Regions from separate parts of the Peribacillus sp. P4_B1 genome, predicted to be linked through region 3. Evidence: riboswitches for the same ligand, from Rfam matches in the RefSeq annotation. Region 3 holds a riboswitch; each other region holds the start of a gene.
What was found. Region 3 has a riboswitch for glycine ahead of AC1DVK_RS16275 (amino acid permease). Riboswitches for the same ligand answer to the same signal wherever they lie in the genome.
Positions count from the first base shown of each region.

Region 1: it holds a riboswitch for glycine, as region 3 does, so the genes downstream of both, AC1DVK_RS03675 (amino acid permease) here and AC1DVK_RS16275 (amino acid permease) in region 3, are expected to answer to the same signal.
Region 2: it holds a riboswitch for glycine, as region 3 does, so the genes downstream of both, gcvT (glycine cleavage system aminomethyltransferase GcvT) here and AC1DVK_RS16275 (amino acid permease) in region 3, are expected to answer to the same signal.

Region 1 is NZ_JBFUHM010000004.1:113,777-121,630, reverse strand. Features, by position in the region: gene AC1DVK_RS03700 (ABC transporter permease) at 1-1,149, shown strand, start outside; gene argH (argininosuccinate lyase) at 1,165-2,649, shown strand; gene AC1DVK_RS03690 (hypothetical protein) at 2,660-2,839, opposite strand; gene AC1DVK_RS03685 (sodium:solute symporter family protein) at 3,345-4,826, opposite strand; gene AC1DVK_RS03680 (DUF3311 domain-containing protein) at 4,823-5,023, opposite strand; gene AC1DVK_RS03675 (amino acid permease) at 5,292-6,632, opposite strand; glycine riboswitch at 6,832-6,910, opposite strand; gene AC1DVK_RS03670 (amino acid permease) at 7,462-7,854, shown strand, end outside.
Region 2 is NZ_JBFUHM010000007.1:16,277-24,130, forward strand. Features, by position in the region: gene comGC (competence type IV pilus major pilin ComGC) at 1-202, shown strand, start outside; gene comGD (competence type IV pilus minor pilin ComGD) at 210-653, shown strand; gene AC1DVK_RS05540 (hypothetical protein) at 640-978, shown strand; gene comGF (competence type IV pilus minor pilin ComGF) at 926-1,405, shown strand; gene comGG (competence type IV pilus minor pilin ComGG) at 1,398-1,784, shown strand; gene AC1DVK_RS05555 (YqzE family protein) at 1,907-2,092, shown strand; gene AC1DVK_RS05560 (YqhG family protein) at 2,142-2,939, opposite strand; gene AC1DVK_RS05565 (DEAD/DEAH box helicase) at 2,917-4,605, opposite strand; glycine riboswitch at 4,978-5,065, shown strand; glycine riboswitch at 5,069-5,151, shown strand; gene gcvT (glycine cleavage system aminomethyltransferase GcvT) at 5,288-6,394, shown strand; gene gcvPA (aminomethyl-transferring glycine dehydrogenase subunit GcvPA) at 6,412-7,758, shown strand; gene gcvPB (aminomethyl-transferring glycine dehydrogenase subunit GcvPB) at 7,751-7,854, shown strand, end outside.
Region 3 is NZ_JBFUHM010000028.1:7,081-14,813, reverse strand. Features, by position in the region: gene AC1DVK_RS16275 (amino acid permease) at 1-958, opposite strand, end outside; glycine riboswitch at 1,252-1,308, opposite strand; glycine riboswitch at 1,312-1,411, opposite strand; gene AC1DVK_RS16270 (hypothetical protein) at 1,692-1,934, opposite strand; gene AC1DVK_RS16265 (amidohydrolase) at 2,692-3,879, opposite strand; gene AC1DVK_RS16260 (acetoacetate--CoA ligase) at 5,112-7,100, opposite strand; gene AC1DVK_RS16255 (ATP-binding protein) at 7,207-7,733, opposite strand, start outside.

The DNA of each region.
Region 1 (7,854 bases), on a different contig from region 3:
GCTGCATATAACTTAGGCGCAAATAAATTCAAGGTTTTTTGGAAGGTGACATTTCCGTTATTGACACCTGCCATCGTTGCCGCTTCTTTACTTGTTTTCATGATATCAATGGCTTCTTTCAGTGCCCCGTTTCTATTGGCTGGCGGGTACAGGGTGTTGAGCCTGCAAATTTATTTTTCGAAAATCAATGGTGATATGGAAATTGCTGCCACTCAATCCGTCATTCTATCCATTGTTTCAATTTCATTTCTATTATTCATGCGTTGGTATCAGAATAGGAAAGATTACCGCATGGCTTCGAAAGGGATTGGGGCACACAGGAGTGAAGTGAAAAATCCATTTATGAAGTGGATGATGGTCGTAACGGGTATCATCGGCGTACTTATTCTGCTTTTACCGCACTTTACGATTCTATTGCTTTCGCTTGTGCCGGATGGAACCTGGACGTTTCAAACGTACCCGACAGTATTTAATGCGGAAAATTACCGACTTTTGTTTGAAGACCCCAATATCTTTAAACCGTTACGAAATAGTTTACTGATGGCTGTTATTGCCACACTGGCAAATTTGGTGTTTGGGGTCATCGCGTCCTATGTTCTTGTTAAACGGAAATTCGTCGGGAAAAGCTTTATTGATATCCTAGTCATGATTCCGTGGGCCTTGCCTGCAACGGTTATTGGGATGAACTTGATATTCGCATTTAATGAACCTAGCGTTTTTTCTTTCGGTCAAATATTAGTAGGAACATTTTGGATTTTGCCCCTTGCCTATTTCATCAGACATATTCCCCTTGTAGTTCGCTCAACTAACGCCGTTCTGGAACAGCTTGATGACTCAATTGAGGAAGCGGCAAGAAACTTGGGGGCAAAGTGGTTTTATACCTTCAGAAAGGTCATATTACCGATTATTTTGCCTGGTGTTTTATCAGGGACATTATTAGCCTTTATAGAGTCTGTAGGAGAATTCCCAACCTCGGTCCTGTTGTACACGATTTCAAACAGACCCATATCCATTGAAATCATGAATCAGCTTCGGATGTTCAATATGGGGCAGGCAGCTGCCTATGGGATGATTCAAATCACGCTGATAGTTATCGTTCTTTTTATTTCGAACAAGTTTTTTGGAATAAAAGCGGAAAAAGCTTTATAAATCGGAGGTTCAAAGATGAGTAAGCTTGAAGAATTTATCAAAAATGAAGGCAGTGTTTTTCCCGGAAAAACATATGCGGAAGAGCTTCTAATGCCTGTTTTTAATGATCAAAGAGATTACTTATTTCATGTTATGTTCGATATTCATCGGGCACATGTCATCATGCTTTCGGAACAAAAGATCATTAAAGAAGAAGAAGCGAAAACCATGCTGGAGGGGATTCGGAAAGTGGCTCAAACAGATCTCACTCTCCTGACCTATCAACCTCAATTCGAAGACTTATTTTTCATGATGGAGGCAAAGATTGGCGAGGAAATCGGTCACGAGCTCGCAGGAAAGATTCATATCGGCCGCAGCCGTAATGATATGGGAGTTGCGATGTATCGGCTTGTTATAAGAGGTCATCTTTTGCAATTGATCGGCTATGCAAACCAATTGAGCGAGGCATTCTTGGTGCAGGCAGAAAAACATATAGAAACCTATATTACTGGTTACACGCATACCCAACCGGCTCAGCCGACTACATTAGGCCATTACTTTTTAGCCATTTATGACGTTCTTCAAAGGGATATTGGACGGTTATGGGCAGCCTTTGAAACGGTGAACCAATCCCCCCTGGGCGCGGCTGCGTTAACAACTACTGGTTTTCCAATCAGCCGTAACCGTACCGCTGAACTGCTTGGGTTTGAGGCGGTTGTTGAAAATTCCTATGACTCGATAGGCGGGGCAGATTATTTATTGGAAACCGCAACTGCCATCATGACGTGCATGGTCAATACTGGGAGGTGGATCCAAGATTTCCTGCAGCATGTGACAAGGGAGTTTGGTACATTTCATGTGGCAGATCCTTATGTTCAAGTTAGCAGCATCATGCCGCAAAAAAGAAACCCAGTATCAATTGAACATTCCCGTTCGATTGCAAGCAGTGCGTATGGTGATGCACTTGCTGCAATGAATATGATCCACAACACACCATTTGGAGATATCGTCGATACGGAAGATGATTTACAGCCGCATTTATATCGGGCTTTTTCGAATGCAGGCCGTGTCATGAAACTAATGTATGCAGTCATATCAACATTGAAAGTAAATGAAGAACATACAAAAAAATTGGCCGCAAAATCCAGTATAACAATTACTGAATTAGCTGATACCCTATCAAGAGATTACGAGATATCATTTAGAAAAGCCCATTCCATAGCAAGTACAATTGCAAAACGGTCGATAAGTGAAGGGAAAGAGCTATATGATTGGGACACACAAGAAATCAACAAGATCATCAATGAATTCGTTGCAGTGAATTTAACTGAAGACGAATGGAAAAAAATCATCTCTCCTGAATACTTTGTGGAAATTAGAAGCATTCAAGGCGGGCCCAGCCCGAAAGAGGTTTCGAGGATGATTGTAAATAGAAAACAAAAACTGGAACAAGCGTTGCAGGAGTATAAGGAAATGGTTAAAACATTGAATGATGGAAGGAAGGCTTTAGTGGATTACTAAGTTATGAGTTTTAACGGGCATTAAATTCACGAGTATTTGCTCCAAACTCACGAGTAAAAGCATGAAACTCACGAGTATTTGCTCCAAATTCACGAGTATTTGCACCAAAATCACGAGTAAAAGCGTGAAATTCACGAGTATTTGCTCCAATCGCGAGTAAAAGCAATGCGGGATGTATTTTAAAGTTCATATTTCATAATATATAGTCATTCTTTATTAGGGTGGCTATTTATTTTGATTTTTATTGCAACTGAGATTTCCCTAATGATAGTAAATGAAGATTATTTCCAAAACGATGCTATTATTTGTAAAATACATAATATAAGGCGGAACGTTAATGTCAAATAGATCTCAGTTCGGTTTATCCTGATTTTAATAGCTTTTGTAATATCGATTACTTTTTGCTTTAATCCGGAAGCCTTATTAAAAGGTGGATATGATTTAGCTATGGATGGTCTGGTAGTAGCCAGAACCTTGATGAATTTATTAGTTAAAATAGGGGATTTGATGATAAACAAAAAAGATTGGTAGTTTATTATGAGACATTGTTTTTTGACGGCTATTTAACTTTCTATAATCACTCTTAAGAAAAAGGACATTATTACTGTATTATTCGAAGGAAGGCTCAGTCTTTTGACTGAGCCTTCCGATGTTCATTCACAGGATTTCCAAAATAATCAGCATCAATGAGTGCTTCAAATATCGTTAACGGATTTTGGTTCCAACTGAACCGCATGATTCCTGAGGGCAAGACTTACCGTTATCATCACAATGAAATTGAATGCCAAGGCGATGATTCCCACATTCAAATCTTTCGCTGCTTGTGGCAAGGATGGAAACAGGGTCCCTATTGTTGAATGACTGAGTGTAATGCAGATCACGATGGCCAATCCGGTGATGATGCCGGCGATTGCGCCATATTTATTGATTGGATTCTTTTTCTTCTTCAGACTAAATAGAAGGGACGGGAATAGCTGTGTGATGAGACTGTATCCCATGAGAATTAATGCTGACATCGTTTCGCCGCCGTTTAAGGTGAAGTAGACGGCTATAAGAGCAATGATTGGTACAAGGATTTTTGCCAATCTTACAACGTGGCGATCTGATACTGCAGGTGCAAATTCCTTATAGACGTTTTTAGCGAGCAGTGTAGCGACGCTCATCAAAAGCATGGATCCCGGCACCAATGCGGTCAGCAACCCAGCCCCGCCGATTATACCTATAAACCATGGGTCAAAGGTCTGAATCGAAAGGCGCAGCAATGAGAGGTCTGCATCTGCCCCTACGAGTCCAGGCACTTTCAATATAGCTGTAAACCCTACAAAAAATACGAATAACAGCATGAGCGTATATAAAGGGCTGATGATGGCATTTTTTCGAAATACCTTCCCGCTGCGAGCTGAATAAACCGCGCTGAAAACTTGGGGCCACATATAGAAACCAAATACAAGCAATATTACCGTGGAGATGAACCATGATATGCTAAGTCCCTGCTCGGGGAACTTTAGAAAACCAGGCTTGGCCGCATCAATTGCTTCGAACATCGGCTGAAATCCACCAAAGTAATGAATGGGCAGATAAATTCCTAAGAATCCTATAATGGCGATCATCATGATATCTTTAATGACTGCTGTCCAGACTGAGCCGTGTATACCGGAAATCATTACATAAATGGTAAGGCCGATTGCCCCCATCCATACCGCCGCAGACATTGAGATTGCACCATAAGATGCCTCTGAGACAATGATCCCCAATCCTTTCAGCTGCACGACGATCACTGGAATCATCGAGACCACACCGACAAGCGCAGCCAAAATTCCTAAACTGGGACTCTTATATTTGCTTACAAAAAAATCGGATTGGGACATCAGCTTATTTTCTTTGGCATATTTCCATATTTCAGGAAGGAGCCAATAGGATAATACGTAAGACAAAGTAATGTAAATAAGAACATATAGAGCGGGTGCGCCCTTGCCATAGGCCCAGCCGCTGCCGCCAAGGAAGGAGAAGGTCGTATAGATTTCCCCAGCCATCAGCAGGAAGACGAATATTGCACCAAAACCGCGTCCGCCCACCGTCCATTGTTCCAAGTTCATATCTTTTCCTTTTGAAGAACGAATGCCTAAAAATATCGATAGTAGTAAAAAAGCTAAAATGATTATGAGGGCAATATTCATTCCTGGTCACCTTCCCGATTCCGGGGATCCAGCTTATACATGATGCCCAAGATGGCAGAGGTAAGGACCACCCACATAGCCATCCAGAACATATTGAAAGGCATCCCTAATACATAAGGTTTTATTCTATTAACAAAAGGCAGAAATCCTAGTATGCCTATAAAAGGAACTAGAGTAAGGATATATAGAATCTTCATTAAACAAACCCCTCCGTTTTAAATAAAGTGAAACGTCCAACAATGGGGGTTTTACTTCAGTGCCACTGATGGATGGGTGAACCAAACTGGATGGAAAATTCATACATGACGGATATTCCTTCTTTGATAAGGAACCGATGATAAATATAAGCTTACACTATTTTGATATGAAATTTAATGCAGTTGCTTGATATATTTTTTAGCAACAGAGCCGCTGATAAAAGATAAAGCCTTGAATTCTTATAGAGTTCAAGGCTTTATCCTTTTACTATCTTTTTTTCTGATAGTTATATAGTATCACCAAGACCATGAACCAGATTGGCGTCATAAGCAGTGATAGCCGTGTGGCTTCAGCGAATAGCATAACGATAAGGATGAACAGGAATAATCCTAAAATGGCGTAATTGATAAAGGGTGTAAAAGGAGCCCTGAAAGTTGATTCGGCTCTTAGGTCCGGCCGTGTTTTCGAATATTTGATATGTGAGATCAAGATGATGCTCCATACCCATATGAAACAGATGGCACTGATGGTTGTCACAACGGTAAATGCCTGTTCCGGTATCAGTTTGCTTAACAATGCTCCTAGTGATACAACGATTGTTGATGTTAATAAGGCATTGCTAGGAACAGCCTGTTGATTTAATTTTTCCAGTTTAGCAGGGGCTTCTCCATTCCTGCTTAACGTATAGAGTATTCGGCTTGTTGAAAATAAACCGCTGTTGCATGCAGAAGCAGCTGATGTCAAAACGACGAAATTGATGATCCCCGCAGCGACAGGAATGCCGATTAGCGCAAAGACTTCTACAAATGGGCTGCTCGTGGCATTCAGTTGTGTCCAAGGGTTGACACAGAGAATGACGAATATGGCACCTACATAGAAAAGTAAAATCCGGACTGGGATTTTATTGATGGCAGACGGAATGTTCTTTCTCGGGTTCGCCGTTTCTGCTGCTGAAACCCCGACCAATTCGACACCTACAAAGGAGAAGACGACCAGCTGTAAAGACAACAGGAATCCGGAAATTCCATTTGGGAACATGCCTCCATGAGTCCATAGGTTCGTTAGGGAAACCGTTCCCGTATTGGTATTGAAGCCGATGGCCAAGAGAATGATTCCTACGAATATCAAGGTGATGATCGTGATTACTTTTATGATGGCAAACCAGAATTCCAATTCGCCAAATAACTTAACGGTCAATAGGTTCAATCCTAACAGAATGACAAGGCATATTAGAGCCGGTATCCATTGAGGGATATCGAACCAGTATTGTATATAGACACCGACAGCTATGATATCGGCCATTGCGGTCATGATCCAACAGAACCAATATGTCCAACCGGTCACGAAGCCAGCCCATGGGCCGACATATTCGGTTGCGAATTCAGTGAATGACGTATATCCTGCATTGGATAAGAGCAATTCGCCTAGGGCTCTCATCACAAAAAACAAGGCAATTCCAATTATTAGATAGGAGAAGATGATAGATGGACCTGCCATTTGTATGGCTTTTCCGGATCCCAAAAATAAACCGGTACCAATGGTTCCTCCTATTGCAATAAGTTGTACATGACGATTTTTTAAATCTCTTTTTAATTCCTGTTTAGCCAATTCGTACGCCCCCGTCTTTTATAGTCTTGGTAGTGAATGATTTCAAACCTGCATGGTCTTGGAGAAGGACGTGATTTTTTCACCCAGCTTGCCAATGGTTTTCACGAGTGTTGTTTTAAGTCCAATCACAAAGTGGACAATAAAAAAAGAGATTGGATATACCAATCTCTTAAAGGGTTCAGAATAACAATTTATCATTCGTTACTCTTCTGTCCTTTTGCCTGAGATTGTGAATCCTTCGGCGCTGCATCTTGTACAGTCTCTCCAGAAGCTGCTCCTGCTATAGTGTCATCCATAGCATTCATCGCTTGCTTGTATGCGGTTGTGTAAAAATGTCTGTCTGCGGTGATCTTCCACTGCTGAAGCATTCATTATACTTATAAAATAATATTGGAATTCTATCATCTATTTTTCTGAAGGTCAACAATTTTTTTTGGGAGTTAGCCAGTCTTATAAGAGGTTTATAACACATTGAAATGGTTTTAATTTTTTTAAACGTTCACTTGAAAAGACTTTGAATGGTTCAAAGCAGAAGTGATTGTTTTCTACTCTTTTTTTGTGTAATCACTATTATAAAATACTGATTCACTTTTTTAAAAAAAGGTATTTTAAGATAGGAAAAATCGCCAAGATATATTTGACAACTGTTTTTTTGAAAAATACATTTGTGTTTTTAAAGAGTATTTACTATTATAAGATAAGAAAACAAAATTAAAGTGTTATTTATATGATTACGATAAGGCATTTCTAACCACAATAATAAATAGAGTCGATTGGCGGTAAGGTTGGAAGAGCATTGCTGCTAATATTGCACCTGGGGGAGTTAATCATGTCAAACAAGGAATTAAAGAGAGGGCTGGAGGCACGTCACATTCAAATGATAGCTTTGGGCGGAACCATTGGGGTCGGGTTATTCATGGGATCGGCGAGCACGATCAAATGGACAGGGCCTTCTGTAATGCTTGCATATGCCATCGCAGGTATATTTATATTTTTCATCATGCGTTCTATGGGGGAGATGCTATATTTAGAACCGACTACGGGTTCTTTTGCATCCTTTGCTAGCAGCTATATACATCCTTTGGCAGGTTATATGACTGCTTGGAGCAATTGGTTTCAATGGGTAATCGTAGGAATGTCCGAAATCATCGCCGTTGGAATGTATATGCAGTATTGGTTCCCGGAGTTACCAGCTTGGATACCAGGTGTGGTCGCCATGATC
Region 2 (7,854 bases), on a different contig from region 3:
TCAATCTACAATCCAGTCTAAAGGGTGTGAAGCATTCGTTAAGATGGCTCAAGCACAGGTTCAGGCATATGAGATCGACAATGCTAAATTGCCCGCAAGTATCGATGAATTGGAAAGTCAAGGCTATCTCAAACAGACATCTTGTCCTAATGGGAATGCTATTAGTTTGGATAACAAAGGAAAGGTAACGGTCGTTGAGTAGGAGAAAAGTGAATATACGGCATTCCAATGGGGGGTATACCCTGTCTGAAACCCTTATTGTCCTCGTTATTTTTATACTCCTGATTTCCATCAGCCCAAATTTATATCCAAGCTTCACAAAAGGGATGGAAATCAGGTTATTTCTTTCTCAATTCCATGAAGATCTTTTCTACGCACAACAGTATGCCATCAGTCATGAGAGCTTGATTTACCTCCATATTGATAATACCAATAAGTTTTATAGTGTTTCGTCATATAAGGAGGGAACTCTTCTAGAGTTAAGCATACCAGAGGATATACAGTTCTTAAGTGGAACATTAGGGTTCAGCTTTCATTTTAATCAGTATGGAAATGCTTCAAAAGCTGGAACGATGATGGTTGACACTTTAAAAGGAAAGTACAAATTGGTCCTCAATATCGGTAAAGGGAGGTTCAGGATTGAGAAATTGTAAGGGTTACGTCTACCTTGAGATTATTGCCGCATTTTCCATTTGTATTTTCGTGGTCCTTTCCATTTTACCGATTCTTGAAGAGTTGATGACACATCGTAAAAATATTGTCATAAGGACAGAAGCCCACCATTTATTATATGAAAGATTGACGGCGTTCATCGATGGGGAGATACAAGCTGTTGGACAGGATATCATTTACCGAAGAAAATCCTATGAATTGATATGGAGGGACCATGGGGATTTCCCTGGGATGATTGAAGGGTGTGTATGTTATGAAGATGAATCTGGTAAATATGAATCCATTTGTGATGCTGCGAAAAAATGATGGTTTTACGATGATCGAAATGCTTTTTTCTTTAATGATCTTAATGACGACGTCTCTTTTTGTATTAGAACTTTTTTCAACCATTCATACCCAGGTGAGGTCCATTGACAAATTACATCCTAAAGAGTGGGAGGTCTTTACTATGCAAATGCAGCAGGAGGTCCGGAGTTCAATAGATCAGGATGTAATGGGAAATAAATTATATTTGCTTTCAGGTGAGCAATTATCATCCATTGAACAATATGAGGATAAGGTCCGAAGGCGAGTGAATGGTATGGGGCATGAGGTCATCTTGCAGAACATTTCGGAATTCCAGGTCGAGAAGGATGGCGGTGTCATTGTTTTAAATATAACGGATAAAGCAGGGACTACTTTCAGTCGAAGATTTCATCCTTTCTTTAAAAATGTGAAGAAAGTCGATGAATAATCAAAAAGGAGTCGTTTTCCCGATGGTAATGATTGTAGCAAGTGTTTTCATCATGTTGACGATATTGATGATCGATCAATTTATCCTCGATAAAAGGTTTTATAAAGAAGTGGAAGAATCGCTTGTGGCCGACCATCTTGTACATCTCGCCGTTAAGGATGTGACGGAAGAGCTGGGGGAAGTGATCCCGGACATCATTCAGGGGGAAATCTCATACCCAAATGGTGTGGTGAAGTATTCCTTAACGAAGCAAGACGGTCCTTACGTCTATCTCGAATTTTCTTCCACAACTAAAAATGGCCGCGTTGGCAGGGTCATCATTCAATATGATAAAGAAGCGGGGAGAGTGATAGAATGGATAGAAAAGCAGGCGATGTAATACTCAAAGATCAATTCTCTTTTTAAAACGCTGACCCATTTTCAACGATTTACGTGTTTAACGAACAAGAGAAGGATTAAAAGAAGCGCTAGCCGGGCATACTTTGCATAGGGTGATTTTAAATGTCTACAAACGCTTATATTAAATATCTGACGCAACAGCTTGTCGAGTATTTTAATCTGACCAAAAAAGAACGAAAAGAAAAGCGCCGTCATAGAAAAGAGGATAAAAATCATGGTATATCCCATTGGTTTGGCATTGTCCCTTTTGCTTTGTCGATGTTCGTAAGGAAAAATATCAAAAAATAAAACAGATGTCCTAAACTTAGGACATCTGTTTTTTTAAGTATGGTTTTTACTATCCCAACGCCCTATCTGAAAGGTAAAACAAACCTCCGTTGATGATGGATATTCGGATGTTCGGTTCGTATTGAGCTTTTAAGGCTTCTTTTTCGGTAAAATAACTCTCACTTTTTTCGTCCATGTCCTTGTAAAAATGCTCCAATAAGTTCAAGTCATTCTGCCAGCGCAGCATGGCTTCTTCCGCCCAAGAATGGTCATCATCCTCGAAGCTCCTTCTAATGTATGTATCAAGTCTTGCCAATCCACTCTTCGGCATGATGAGCGGTGAAAGCGTAAACGAGTAATCCGGTATTTTTGGGGTGACCTTAACCGGTAAAACCCGATGGTGAAATCCTTCCATGATTTCTCCTGAAATTAAATTCAATCCGATGGACATAAAAGTATCTTTTTTACGATCGCATTGGTAGGATATTTTCACATTCAGGGTAAGCCATGGGAACAATGGATTATTCCCGCTCATTGATGGAGGAGTATCTTCAAAAAGTCTAGTATACCCTGCCAGCTTTTTTGTTGATTGAATAATCTGATGGAGCCGAGGGGAGCCAAAATGAATCATTTCTCCCTTTAGGTCGGGTGGGGCTTGTTCTGGATCGGTAATGAAAGTCATCTGGGCTGGGTTCGGAATGCCACCCGTTTTTTCCAGGTAGTGCCAATAAAAGGGCCGGTTCATTAATTCTTTATCCATTTCTATCGTTAGTTGAACTGTAAGGTGGGTTGGTTTATTATCCAGTATTTCACATTCATTGGCTTTAAAGTAAGTTATTAAAAAATCATGAATTTCCTGTTGCTGCATGAACCTCACCTTCCTTCATGGATTGAGCGAATTGGATCATCGATGAAAAATTATCCATCTTGATTTTCATTTCGCCCTCTGTTTTGGACTCGCCGACCACATCAATTAAATATTCTTCAATGTTGTTAATATCCAGTTTGGTTAGAATATCATCCAATTCACCAATTACTTTTTCAAATAAATTAATTTTTTCGTATAGTAACTTTAGAATATGTTCTTCAACAGTATTTTTCGTGGCAAAGTTATAAATCCTGACATCCTCTTCCTGTCCAAGGCGGTGAATCCGCCCAATTCTTTGCTCAAGCCTCATGGGGTTCCATGGCAGGTCAAAATTAATCAAGTGATGGCAGAACTGAAGGTTTATCCCTTCCCCGCCAGCTTCTGTTGCAATTAATACCTGAATTTTCTTTTGGAATAATTCTCGCATCCAGTCTTTCTTTCCACGTTTAAATCCGCCTCGGAATGGGACTGAAGAAATTCCATTCTGTTGAAGGTACCATTGTAGATAAAGCTGAGTCGCTCGGTATTCTGTAAAGATAATCACTTTGTCATCAATTTTCTTGATCAGTTCCAAAGCTTTTTCAGCTTTTGAATTCTGAACCGTTTCATTCACTTTTGTAAATAAATCATCAAGCTTTGCCAAAAAGTCAGGGGTAGGCTGGTCGTATTTGGCTTTCATGTTTTTTAAAGTATAAAAGACCGCCTCTCTGCTGCTGCAGGCTTCTCTTTGGAGAGTGAGAGCTGAAAAGGCGCTTCCTTTTGTTCCATCAGAAATAGGTTTGAATTTTGAAACTGCATCGTACAATGCCTGCTCGGTTGGAGAAAATTCAATGGTGATGGTTTCCACATGCCTTTTTGTCCATTCAATACCAGTATCGGCCCGCCGGTTTCGAATCATCACAGTGTTGACCAATTCCTTTAGGTGTTCATCTTCAATTATGTTCCGGCCTTTCCCTTTATATTTTTCTGAAAAGAGTGAGGCATTTCCCAAGTGGCCTGGTTTCAATAACGAAACGAGGTGAAAAATTTCCTCGACTTTATTTTGAATGGGAGTAGCTGTCAGGAGTAAACAAAATTTCTTTTTCAGATTTTGGACGAATTCATAGTTCTTCGTCTTATTATTTTTAAGTTTATGAGCTTCATCAATGATGATGAAGTCATATTCCTGATTGAAAATGATATCACGATGTGGAGCGCGTTTCGCTGTATCAATGGATGAAATGACCACATCACAGGAGTCCCACACATAACTTTTTCTCTGAACGACTGCCGGAATATGAAACTTCGTATTCAATTCAAAAGCCCATTGTGTTACAAGGGAAGCTGGTACAAGGATCAATACCTTCTTTACAAGGCCTCTGATCATATACTCCTTTAGGATCAAGCCGGCTTCAATTGTTTTTCCGAGACCTACTTCATCTGCTAAAATGGCCTTTCCATTCATCTTTTCCACCACTTGCTTTGCAGCTTCCAATTGATGGGGAAGCGGGGTTAACTGAGGAAGGTGCTTGGGTGCCTGTAAACCTTCAAAATCAGGAATGATGAGATTTTCCTCCATTTTAACCGCCAACTTATAAAGCTCCCAATTTCCCCATGGACCATCATTTTCCACCTTTTGTAAAAACTCGTCATTCCATTCAGAATTGAAGGATATATTGATTTTCATAGAAATAACTCCCTCTTAAATCATAAATTCCTTAATATAAGGTCAAAAACCGAACATTTCATATGTGAAGTAAGAAAAATATTTCTCTTCAAAAGATATTGCAGAGATAAGTTTCTTAGGGTAGGATATAAGTATATTTAGAAAATTCCAATTTCCAAACGCTAAAAAGAATTTTTGTATCGATTTGCAATTCGCGTTTTCTTAGTATGGGCTATAGGTACCTGCTTTATCCAAGATTACCGAAGGAGATCATGTAAACGTTTTTCTGGAGTTTTTGGAGATTTGGCAGAGAATGCATTCTATGATGCTCAAAGGTTTTACTAATGGGTGGGGCTTATTCGCTTAATTTCATTGGTAGACCATAATATGCGGGTGAAGATAAGGGGAGAGACTACGGATGTAGCGCCGAAGGAGCAAACTTAGCAGTGAATCTCTCAGGCAAAAGAACTCTTATTGGACGCAACTCTGGAGAGCGCCGCCCGTTTGGGACGGCCACCAAAGGGGAAAACCTATTATATAGGTAAACTTTCAGGTTTCAGGACAGAGAAAAAGCTCAAACGGGCTTTCTCTGTCCTTTTTTGTGCTTTTTTTACATCATGAATCAGAATATCTGATGCGTAAGGACAAAAAGCTTTGATAATGAAGCCAATTTAATTTTAAAAAATCTGAGGGGGGTCATTTTTTGACCAATTTAAAAAGAACACCACTATTTGAGGTTTATCGTGAATACGGAGGGAAAACGATTGATTTTGGCGGCTGGGAACTTCCTGTCCAATTTACGGGTATAAAGGACGAACATGAAGCCGTACGTACAAAAGCGGGTCTGTTCGATGTATCGCATATGGGGGAAGTTGATGTTAAGGGTCCTGGGAGCCTTTCCTTTTTACAGAAGATGCTGACTAATGATATATCAAAGCTGCAAACGGGCGGTGCCCAATATTCGGCCATGTGTTATGAAAACGGCGGGACGGTTGATGATCTCATCGTTTATAAAAGGGCGGAAGACGACTATCTGCTCGTGGTCAATGCAGCGAATACAGAAAAAGATTTCGATTGGCTGCAAGCTAATCTAACGGAAAATGCCCAAATTACGAATGTATCGAGTGACTATATACAGCTAGCACTTCAAGGACCATCTGCAGAGAAGATATTGCAAAAACTTTCAGAAAATACTGCCTTAAGTGAAATTGGATTTTTCAAGTTCAAGGAGAATGTCATGATAAATGGTATCTCCACGTTGGTATCCCGTACTGGATATACTGGTGAAGATGGTTTTGAAATATATAGCGACAGTGAAAACGGCCCTGCCCTTTGGAAGGCGATAATGGATGCCGGAAAGGAAGAAGGGATACAGCCGATTGGTTTAGGTGCTCGTGATACCCTGCGTTTTGAAGCGAAACTGCCGCTGTATGGGCAGGAGCTTTCAGCGGACATTACTCCAATAGAAGCCGGGATTGGTTTTGCGGTAAAAGTGGATAAGGAAGCCGATTTTTTCGGGAAAGCCGTTCTTGCTGAACAAAAGGAGAAAGGGGCACCCCGGAAGCTTGTGGGAATTGAAATGATTGACCGTGGCATTCCTCGTCATGGGTATAAGGTCTACAGCGGGGACAAAGTCATTGGGGAGGTCACGACTGGTACCCAATCACCAACGTTGAAGAAAAACGTAGGATTGGTACTTATCGATAAGGAATATTCGGTGCTGGATGCGGAAATTGAAGTGGAAATCCGTTCCAAACGTTTGAAAGCCGTTATAATACAAACACCTTTTTATAAAAAACCACGTAAATAGAGGGGAATGGTCATTAGATGAAACATCGTTATTTACCCATGACAGAGCAAGATAAACAAGAAATGCTGGAAGTTATAGGGGTACCTGCTGTTGAAGAACTTTTCAATGATATCCCTGAAAGTGTTCGCTTTCAAGGAGAATACGATATCAAACCTGCTAAATCGGAACCTGCATTAATGAAAGAATTATCAAGGCTTGCTGCCAAGAATGCGGATCTTAAAAACTATGCTTCCTTCCTTGGTGCGGGTGTCTATGACCATTATGCACCGGTCATCGTCGATCACGTTCTTTCCCGTTCTGAATTTTATACGGCTTATACTCCCTATCAGCCCGAAATTTCACAGGGTGAACTGCAGGCCATCTTTGAATATCAAACGATGATTTGTGAGTTGACGGGTATGGACGTAGCTAACTCCTCCATGTATGACGGCGGGACTTCGCTGGCTGAGGCGGCCATGCTTGCTTCAGGTCAGACTCGGCGCAAGAAGATTCTCATTTCAGGAGCAGTTCATCCTGAATCAAGAGAAGTTGTGAAGACATATGCGAAAGGGCAACGCGTGGAAGTGATTGAAATTCCTTATAAAGACGGTGTGACGGACATGGCTGCTTTAAAGGAATTAATGAATGATGACATTGCAGGAGTGATTGTGCAATATCCGAATTTTTTTGGACGGATAGAGCCATTGAAAGAAATGGAAGAAATCATTCATGGCGCCAAGTCCATGTTTATCGTTTCCAGTAATCCGCTTGCACTGGGGGCTTTGACACCCCCAGGTTCACTCGGTGCAGATATCGTAACGGGAGATGCTCAGCCATTCGGCATTCCAGCGGCATTCGGGGGACCTCACTGTGGATATTTTGCCGTTACTAATAAACTTGTTCGGAAAGTTCCGGGCCGGCTCGTCGGTCAAACGGTGGATGAAAATGGAAAAAGGGGCTTTGTGTTGACGCTTCAAGCTCGTGAACAGCACATTCGCCGTGATAAGGCCACATCCAACATTTGTTCCAATCAAGCGTTGAATGCCTTGGCAGCTTCTGTTGCAATGACGGCGCTTGGGAAAAAGGGTGTCAAAGAAATGGCCGTGCAAAATATTCAAAAAGCACACTATGCGAAAAAAGCTATAAAGGCAAAAGGGATAGAAGTGATGTTCGACGGTCCTTCGTTCAATGAATTTGTCATTAAACTGCCTGCTTCGTTTTCAGAAATCAATAAAAACCTTTTTGAAAAAGGGATGATTGGCGGCTTCGATTTAGGGACGGTTTATCCTGAGCTGAAAGACCATATGCTGGTTGCGGTAACGGAACTTAGAACAAAAGAAGAAATCGATGCACTTGCGCAGGAATTGGGGGATCAACATGAATAATCAAGATCAATCACTCATTTTTGAAATCAGCACTTCCGGTCGAATCGGGTACAGTCTGCCAGAAATGGATGTTGCAACTATTCCGCTCGAAGAAAT
Region 3 (7,733 bases):
GTACAGGTGCATTTTTATCTTTGGCAAGTGAGTATACCATCCGGCTTGTACTGAAGATTGCACTGTTACATGCCGAAGCCGCCGATGTTAAGACGACAAAATTGATGATACCAGCAGCTCCAGCGATACCTACAGCCACAAATACTTGGACGAATGGGCTTTCCGTTGGGATGATTGCGTTCCACGGATAAACACTCATAATGACAATAAGTGCGCCAATGTAGAAAATTATAATCCGAATAGGAATATTATTGATCGCTTTGGGGATAACTTTTTCTGGATCCTCTGTTTCACCTGCTGTTAGTCCTACAAGTTCAATGCCAACAAACGCAAACACTACCATCTGGAATGAGAGGATAAAACCATTTATTCCATTTGGGAAGATACCTTCGTGACTCCATAGATTCGTGAAACTTGCTGCGCCTGAATCAGTGGAAAAGCCTTTAATAATCATGAAAATACCGATAACAATTAGTGCTAGAATAGCTATGACTTTAATTAATGCGAACCAGAACTCCATTTCGCCAAAAAGTTTTACCGTTGCAAGATTCATAAATAGCAGAATGACAAGTGCAATTAATCCTGGCATCCACTGTGGTACAGAGGGAAACCAGTATTGAGTATAAAGACCAACTGCTGTTAAGTCGGCCATTGCGATTGAAATCCAGCAAAACCAGTAGGTCCAGCCGGTTACAAATGCAGCCATATTACCTAAATAGTCTCTTACAAAGTCGACAAAGGAATGATAGTGCAAATTAGATAAGAGTAGTTCTCCAAGTGCGCGCATGATTAAAAAGCAAATGACGCCTGTAATCATGTAAGCAATTAAAATGGATGGCCCGGCTAAATGAATAGACTTTCCTGCTCCAAGAAATAATCCCGTTCCGATTGCCCCACCAATAGCGATGAGTTGTACGTGCCTGTTTTTTAGCCCTCTATCTAACTTTTGTTCCTGCATACGAATTCCCACTTTCTACTTTTATAGGATACTTGGATTTTTTCCCAATAAAGAGTCTGTCTTTCAATGAGTGTGAATTATTAGCGTACTGGGAAACTGTCCACCACTGTAAGCGCTTTCTTGGATAGGTACTAGATATAGTGAAATAGATCTACCAACCTTTTTGAAAATATAGCGTTAATTGTACAAATCAAAAGATAGACTCATTTATCACAGACCTTAATGCACCTCCTTTCTTTTTATCTTTCCTAATAAAAAAAGGACAGAGGAAAGATAGGGATTTTCCTACCTTCCTCTGTCCTTTTACCTGAGAGTTTAACTCCTTCGGTGGCCTATGGCTCTCTTCAGAGACGCGTCCTATTGTAGTCCTTTTACCTGAGAGATTAGTCCCCTGCTTTTTAGGGTTTGCTCCTTCGGTGCTAAACAATGTTTAGTCTCTCCCACAATCATCATCCGCTGATATAAAGTTGTTTTAATAGTTGTATACTATCGGTTTTTAATGGACATTTCAACGCTTATCTGAAAAAACTTTATTTTCTGAAATTTCACCACAGACAATTTTCAACTTTATGAACAGTATATATTTTAGAAGTTATTAGCTACGAAAAATCAAACTTATTAGCTGCTTTTCCATTTGCAAGGAATCCAAACAAGCTTATGTATAAGCGAAACATTTTTACATTTTTCCGATTGACTATAAGGCTAAATTTTCAAGATAGGAAATTACATAAGTCTATAGTTTTAACATAATTGATGTATGGAAAAAGAGAAAATTCGCGACACGCGAGAATGCTTGCAGCAGTAAAGATTGGTTAGAAGCTTCCTCCCTAAGTTCAGCAGTAGTTGCAGAAGCTTTCTCTTTTGCAACTTCCTCTTTGCCCCCACCACCTGCTATATTAGCAATGATGATAATTGCTAGAACCCATACCCACGACTTCTTTGGTTTCTTTAGTTTGATTTCCTTTTCCTTATCCATTTACCTCTTACCCCCATTTCAGTTTTGCAGACGGACTGTTGTAAACAGAAATAGAATAACATAATTTAGATCAATAAGGTTTATATTTATCATCACGTATTTATTTTCACTTTCTTTGTTAAATCATTATGTATTCGAACCAAATACAAAAAAGGAGGATTTAAGAATCCTTTATTTGGAATTTCGCATGAAAGGGAGTTAATGAATACTCCTAAGTAGTATAGTTTACAGTTTTGTCCAGATTAAAAAGAAAAGACCAAGTATTTAGGAGCTGAAACTATAACTTTTGGTATTGAACCACATCTATCTTTTCGGCCAAAAAACCCAAAGGTAAATAATTATTCTACAATACTTGACGTGTTCACAAAACGATTTTCCATTACTGTTTACCAGCGTCAAACTGGGACTTTAATTTGGTTAGCAGGCACCTTTTAAAACATGTCTATAAAGTATGATCAAATCTATACCTTACCCTTATAAAAATTCAATTGAAGCATTCTTTTATAAAAGGGGATGATTTATTTGTATTCCCATTCATAAAAATAGGTGAAAATTCGAAGTTATCATTGCCTTTTCCCGTTAGCCACTCCATCCACCATGCATGAAAGTTTCCCTTCACACGGAGAGATCCGACTATCAGCTACAACCCATTCTTTAGCCTTTCTCGGTATCAGTTGCTTATTATCAATAGAATTATCTAATACAGCAAAGCATGTCATCATCTGTACCACGTCTTACAAATATTCTATTCTTTTTCCTAATCTAACTCATAATAACCACAAACAACATATCCTACTGCTTTTGCTGCCACGAGAAGGGCATCTTCATCGATATCAAATTTAGGATTATGATTAAAATAAGGTTTTTCTACTCCTTTAGGTGTACAAGCAATGTAAAAGAAGCAGGAAGGAATTTTTTCAGCATAGTAAGCAAAGTCTTCAGATGGCGGCATTGCTGGAAATTCCTTTACTTCTTTAATATCTTTATCATTTGCATTCTTAAGTGACTCGGCAACCTTTCCTGTTAATTCAGGATCATTATATAAAGGTGGATAGTCATTCGTATAAGTTAGATCACATGTTACACCAAATTCTTCTTCAAGTCCTTTTACAAGACGTTTAACTTCTTTTTCAATTTTATCTCTTGTTTCAACAGTCATATAACGAATATCGCCTTCAAGCTCTACGCTGTCTTTAATTATATTAAATGTTCCTTTTCCATCAAAAGATCCAATCGTAATCACACCAATATCAAAAGGACTTAATCGACGGCTAATAATCGTTTGAGCAGCGGTAACAAAATGAGCACCAGCGACAATGGCATCATTCGCTAAATGTGGTGAGGAACCATGTCCACCTCTACCTTGAACTTTTAATTTCAAATAAGCCCTGCCGGTAAAAGAATATCCAGCATGATAACCAACAACTCCTGCTTCGTCCATTGGCAGCAGATGGATGCCAAATATATTATCTAAATCGTCAAGCACCCCGGATTCTACAATACTCTTTGCCCCGCCTGGCGGAACTTCCTCCGCATGCTGATGAATAATTTTGATTGTACCTGGAATTTCATCTTTTAATTGAATGAGGCAATCGGCTAAGACTAATAAGTAGGCAGTATGTCCATCATGACCACACGCATGCATAACGCCTTCATTTTTTGATTTAAAGGCTATATTCGTTTCTTCAACGATTGGAAGTGCATCAAAATCAGCTCGAAGACCGATGTTTTTTCCAGGCTTTCCACCTTTAATGGTCACGATAACTCCGTATCCATTACCTACATTAGATTGAACTTCTACGTCCTTTTCTTTATAAAAATCAATAATATATTGAGCTGTCTTTTCTACTTTAAAAGAAAGCTCAGGATTTTCGTGTAGGTGCCTACGAATTTTAATCATTTCCTCTTTACGGGATTCTAGAATTTCCATTAATTCACTTCTCATAATCTCTTCATTCCTTCATTATTTTTTGAAAACGCCACTATATGTAGCGTTTTACATTTCCAACTGCTAATTATTCTGCAATAGGGTTCCGGTTACTACCAGCGGTGATTTTTTAGAAGCATTAGATGTTTTACCGGCATCTTTTGGCACCAAAAAGATAATAGATAATAGATAATATTAAATTCCAAGTCCAAATTTTGTAATTTTTACTCTTCAACACGAATCATCGCAAGCACGGCTACTAATAACCAAGTGATAACATACCTGATTGGAATGAATAAAATCCACGACCAACTTGTCTTTTTTTCAGGATAAGATCATATGTCAAGAATGAATGTTTTAGATAATTTAACCTTTAATTGATAATAGTTTTTTTAAAAGCATCTGAATATCTCTAAGGTAAATTTGATTATTCCAGTGTTCTTCTTCCAAATAAATAAAAGTGAAGATGATCTATCCCTGCTCTCCATAATGAGTAAACTTTAGTTCAAATGTGTTTTAAGTTTATCAATTACTCAGGGAAGTTTCACTAACCTGCCTTTTTATAAGCTTTCCCCTTATAAAGAAAAGCTACCGCTAGTTTAGTACATTTGTCCAAAATACCTTATAAGTCAAATTTCTCACCTGATACCAATCTTACTTCTAATGTCTTTTAAGAATGGTACACTAATTTCTATTGCTTTATCTGTTCATTCTTTTAAATTTTTATCCAGAGTTTTTGGAGAAGACATTAATTCATTATATTTCTCGCGCGATACTTCATTAAATCTATTCATTACATTAAACAATTCCTTTTTGGCTTCACCTCAGCCAATTCCTTGTAAATTTTGCTCTTTTATCTTTTCAGTTTCAGTATAAGATGTGAATATAATAGATGTATCGGGATCTTTTGGTGTTTCTGGTGGTAATGAATCAGTTTTGATTTTATATATGAGTTTTTGTAACTTTTTGGCTCTTCAATGGATGGAATTATATTATAATAACTTTTACTCATTTTCCGACCATCTAATCCTAGCAGTCTCTTCTTGTATTTTGTACTCTAGTAATAGGAATGTTCCCCCATAGTTATGATGGAAACTTTCAGCAATATCTCTAGCAATTTCTATATTCTGAACTTGGTCTTTCCCTTTATATTTAGAAATTTTTCACCTCCAGAAACAAAAAAAGACCTTATGAGAATAAACTCATAAAGTCTTATAAAAAAGACGGAGCTTTTTGCTCCGCCTGGGATGTCAGAATATTTTTTTCTCATTCAACTCGAGAGCTAATTCTTTGAAAAACTGAAGCGATTCTGGATTTCCCATGGAGTCTGCATTCACCACTTTATCAAACTCGAAACCTAGCAACACTTTGCGTATCGGTACTTCCATTTTCTTTCCGTTCAAGGTTTTAGGTATTTGTTCAACGACATGGATCTGGTCTGGGATAAAACGAGGGGACACATGTCCTCGGATTTGTTCATTGATTTTCGATGTCAATGCTGCATCCAGGATTTTACCAGGCTTAAGGACGACGAACAGCAGCAAGGAAGAACCGCGGCCAAGCACTTCTCTATCAATGGCAAGGCTTTCCATAACTTCATCGATCGCTTCGACGACGCGGTAGATATCGCTAGTCCCCATCCGTACACCAGAACGGTTAATGGTCGAGTCGGAACGTCCATAAATGACGCAGCTGCCCTTGTCGTCGATCTTTATCCAATCTCCATGTTTCCATATTCCAGGATACGTATCGAAATAACTCTCGTAATATCTTGACCCGTCTTGATCATTCCAGAAGTAAAGCGGCATGGACGGCATCGGTTTAGTAATGACCAATTCACCGACTTCATTAATCAATGATTGACCTTGTTCATCAAAGGCTTCTGCACGAACACCTAATGCCCTTCCTTGTATCTCCCCGATTCTTACAGGTAATGTTGGAACACCACCTACAAATCCGGCACAAACATCGGTTCCGCCACTAGATGAACTGAGCCATATATCTTTCTTGACATTCTCATACACCCATTTGTATCCGTCACCTGACAATGGAGCCCCAGTTGAAAAAAGAGCCTTCAATTTTGTTAAATCATATCTTCCCATTGGCTTGATTCCTAACTTCATGGAATTCGTAAGGAAAGGTGCACTTGTTCCAAAGAAAGTCATGCCTGTGTCTTCAGCCAATTCCCAAAGGGCATCCATATTCGGAAAGGCAGGGCTGCCGTCATAAAGAACAATCGTCCCTTCATTAAGCAAACCTCCCATTAGTAGATTCCACATCATCCAGCCTGTCGTCGTAAACCAGAATACCGTATCCTCGGAAGTCATGCCTTGATGCAATCTTGTTGATTTAAAATGCTCCAATAATATACCGCCATGCCCTTGTACAATTGGTTTTGGCATTCCGGTTGTACCTGATGAATAGAGAATCCAAAGCGGATGATCGAACGGAACACTTTCAAAAGATAATTCCGCCGTTTCTTTTAATAGGTCATCCCAAGGGATTGTATTTGCCAGATTCACTTCCACAACCTTTTTTTCTATGTAAGGAACCAACACGGTATGCTTAACAGTGCCCAATTCCTGTTTAAGCTGTGAAACAACGGATGTTTTATCATATACTTTTCCGTTGTACTGATACCCATCAACCGCCAGTAATAAAACCGGTTCAATCTGTTTAAAACGATCAATGACGCTTCTTGCACCAAAGTCAGGAGAACAACTGGACCAAATGCCACCTATACTTACTGTTGCCAAGAAAGCTATGACCGCTTCAGGTATATTTGGCATATAGGCAACAACACGGTCACCCGGTTTCACACCAAGTTCCCTTAATGAATGGGCGACAGAAGCCACTTTTTCTTTCAGCTCTTTCCAGCTAATCTCTTGCTGCCTGATATGTTCGGAACGAAAAAAAATCGCCGTTTTTTCTTCTTGAGCATTCAATAATGCATTTTCAGCATAATTAAGCCTTGCCCCTTCGAACCATTTCGCACCTGGCATGGCTTGCTCCGCTAAAACCCTGTCATATTTCCTGGCGGCTTTTACATCACAATAATCCCAAATTGAAGCCCAAAATTCCTCCAGTTCATCAACCGACCATTTCCATAATTCATGATAATCATGAAATGATAAACCTTTCTTTTCTTTTAACCATTTCACATATTGAGTCAATACCGTGTGCTCGATTTGTTCTTTTGTCGGTTCCCAAATGATTTGTCCGTCTGTAAGCGATTTCATTCAATCATCTCCCTTAGGTATCAAATGCATCATTGAATATTTCATAATAATTGGCAATTAAATAAATTGTAATGTATGAGAATAAAACCGTCAATTTACACTATACTCAAATAGGCTCAAATCTATGAATGGGCAGATTAATGGAGAAACATGTGCCTTTCCCTTGAACACTTGACACATGTATCGTTCCATCCATGCTTTTGATGACGCTATATGAAACCATTAGGCCTAATCCCGTTCCTTTATTTTTTGTCGTAAAGTAAGGCTCACCTAGACGGTATATTTGTTCCTGTGTCATTCCAATTCCTTGATCTTGAATCATAATTTGGATGTTGGTTGCGTCGGGAATTAAATGTATGTATATTTCGCCATCATCTTGCATCGATTCTAAGCCATTCTTTAATATATTGAACAGGCACTGTTGAAATTTCTTCTTTTCCCCCATTATATAATATGCTTCTTCTTCAAATAAGGACAACTTCAATCCAGTTCCATTATCGTTAGCCAAGGGTTTTATGCGGTTGACGACATGCTGAATTTCCTCGGATACCCTTAATCGTTCCTTGTTTTCAGGGCTTACGGCAGCAAATGTCAAATAATCATTAATGACATCCGTGGCCCGATCTAATTCAT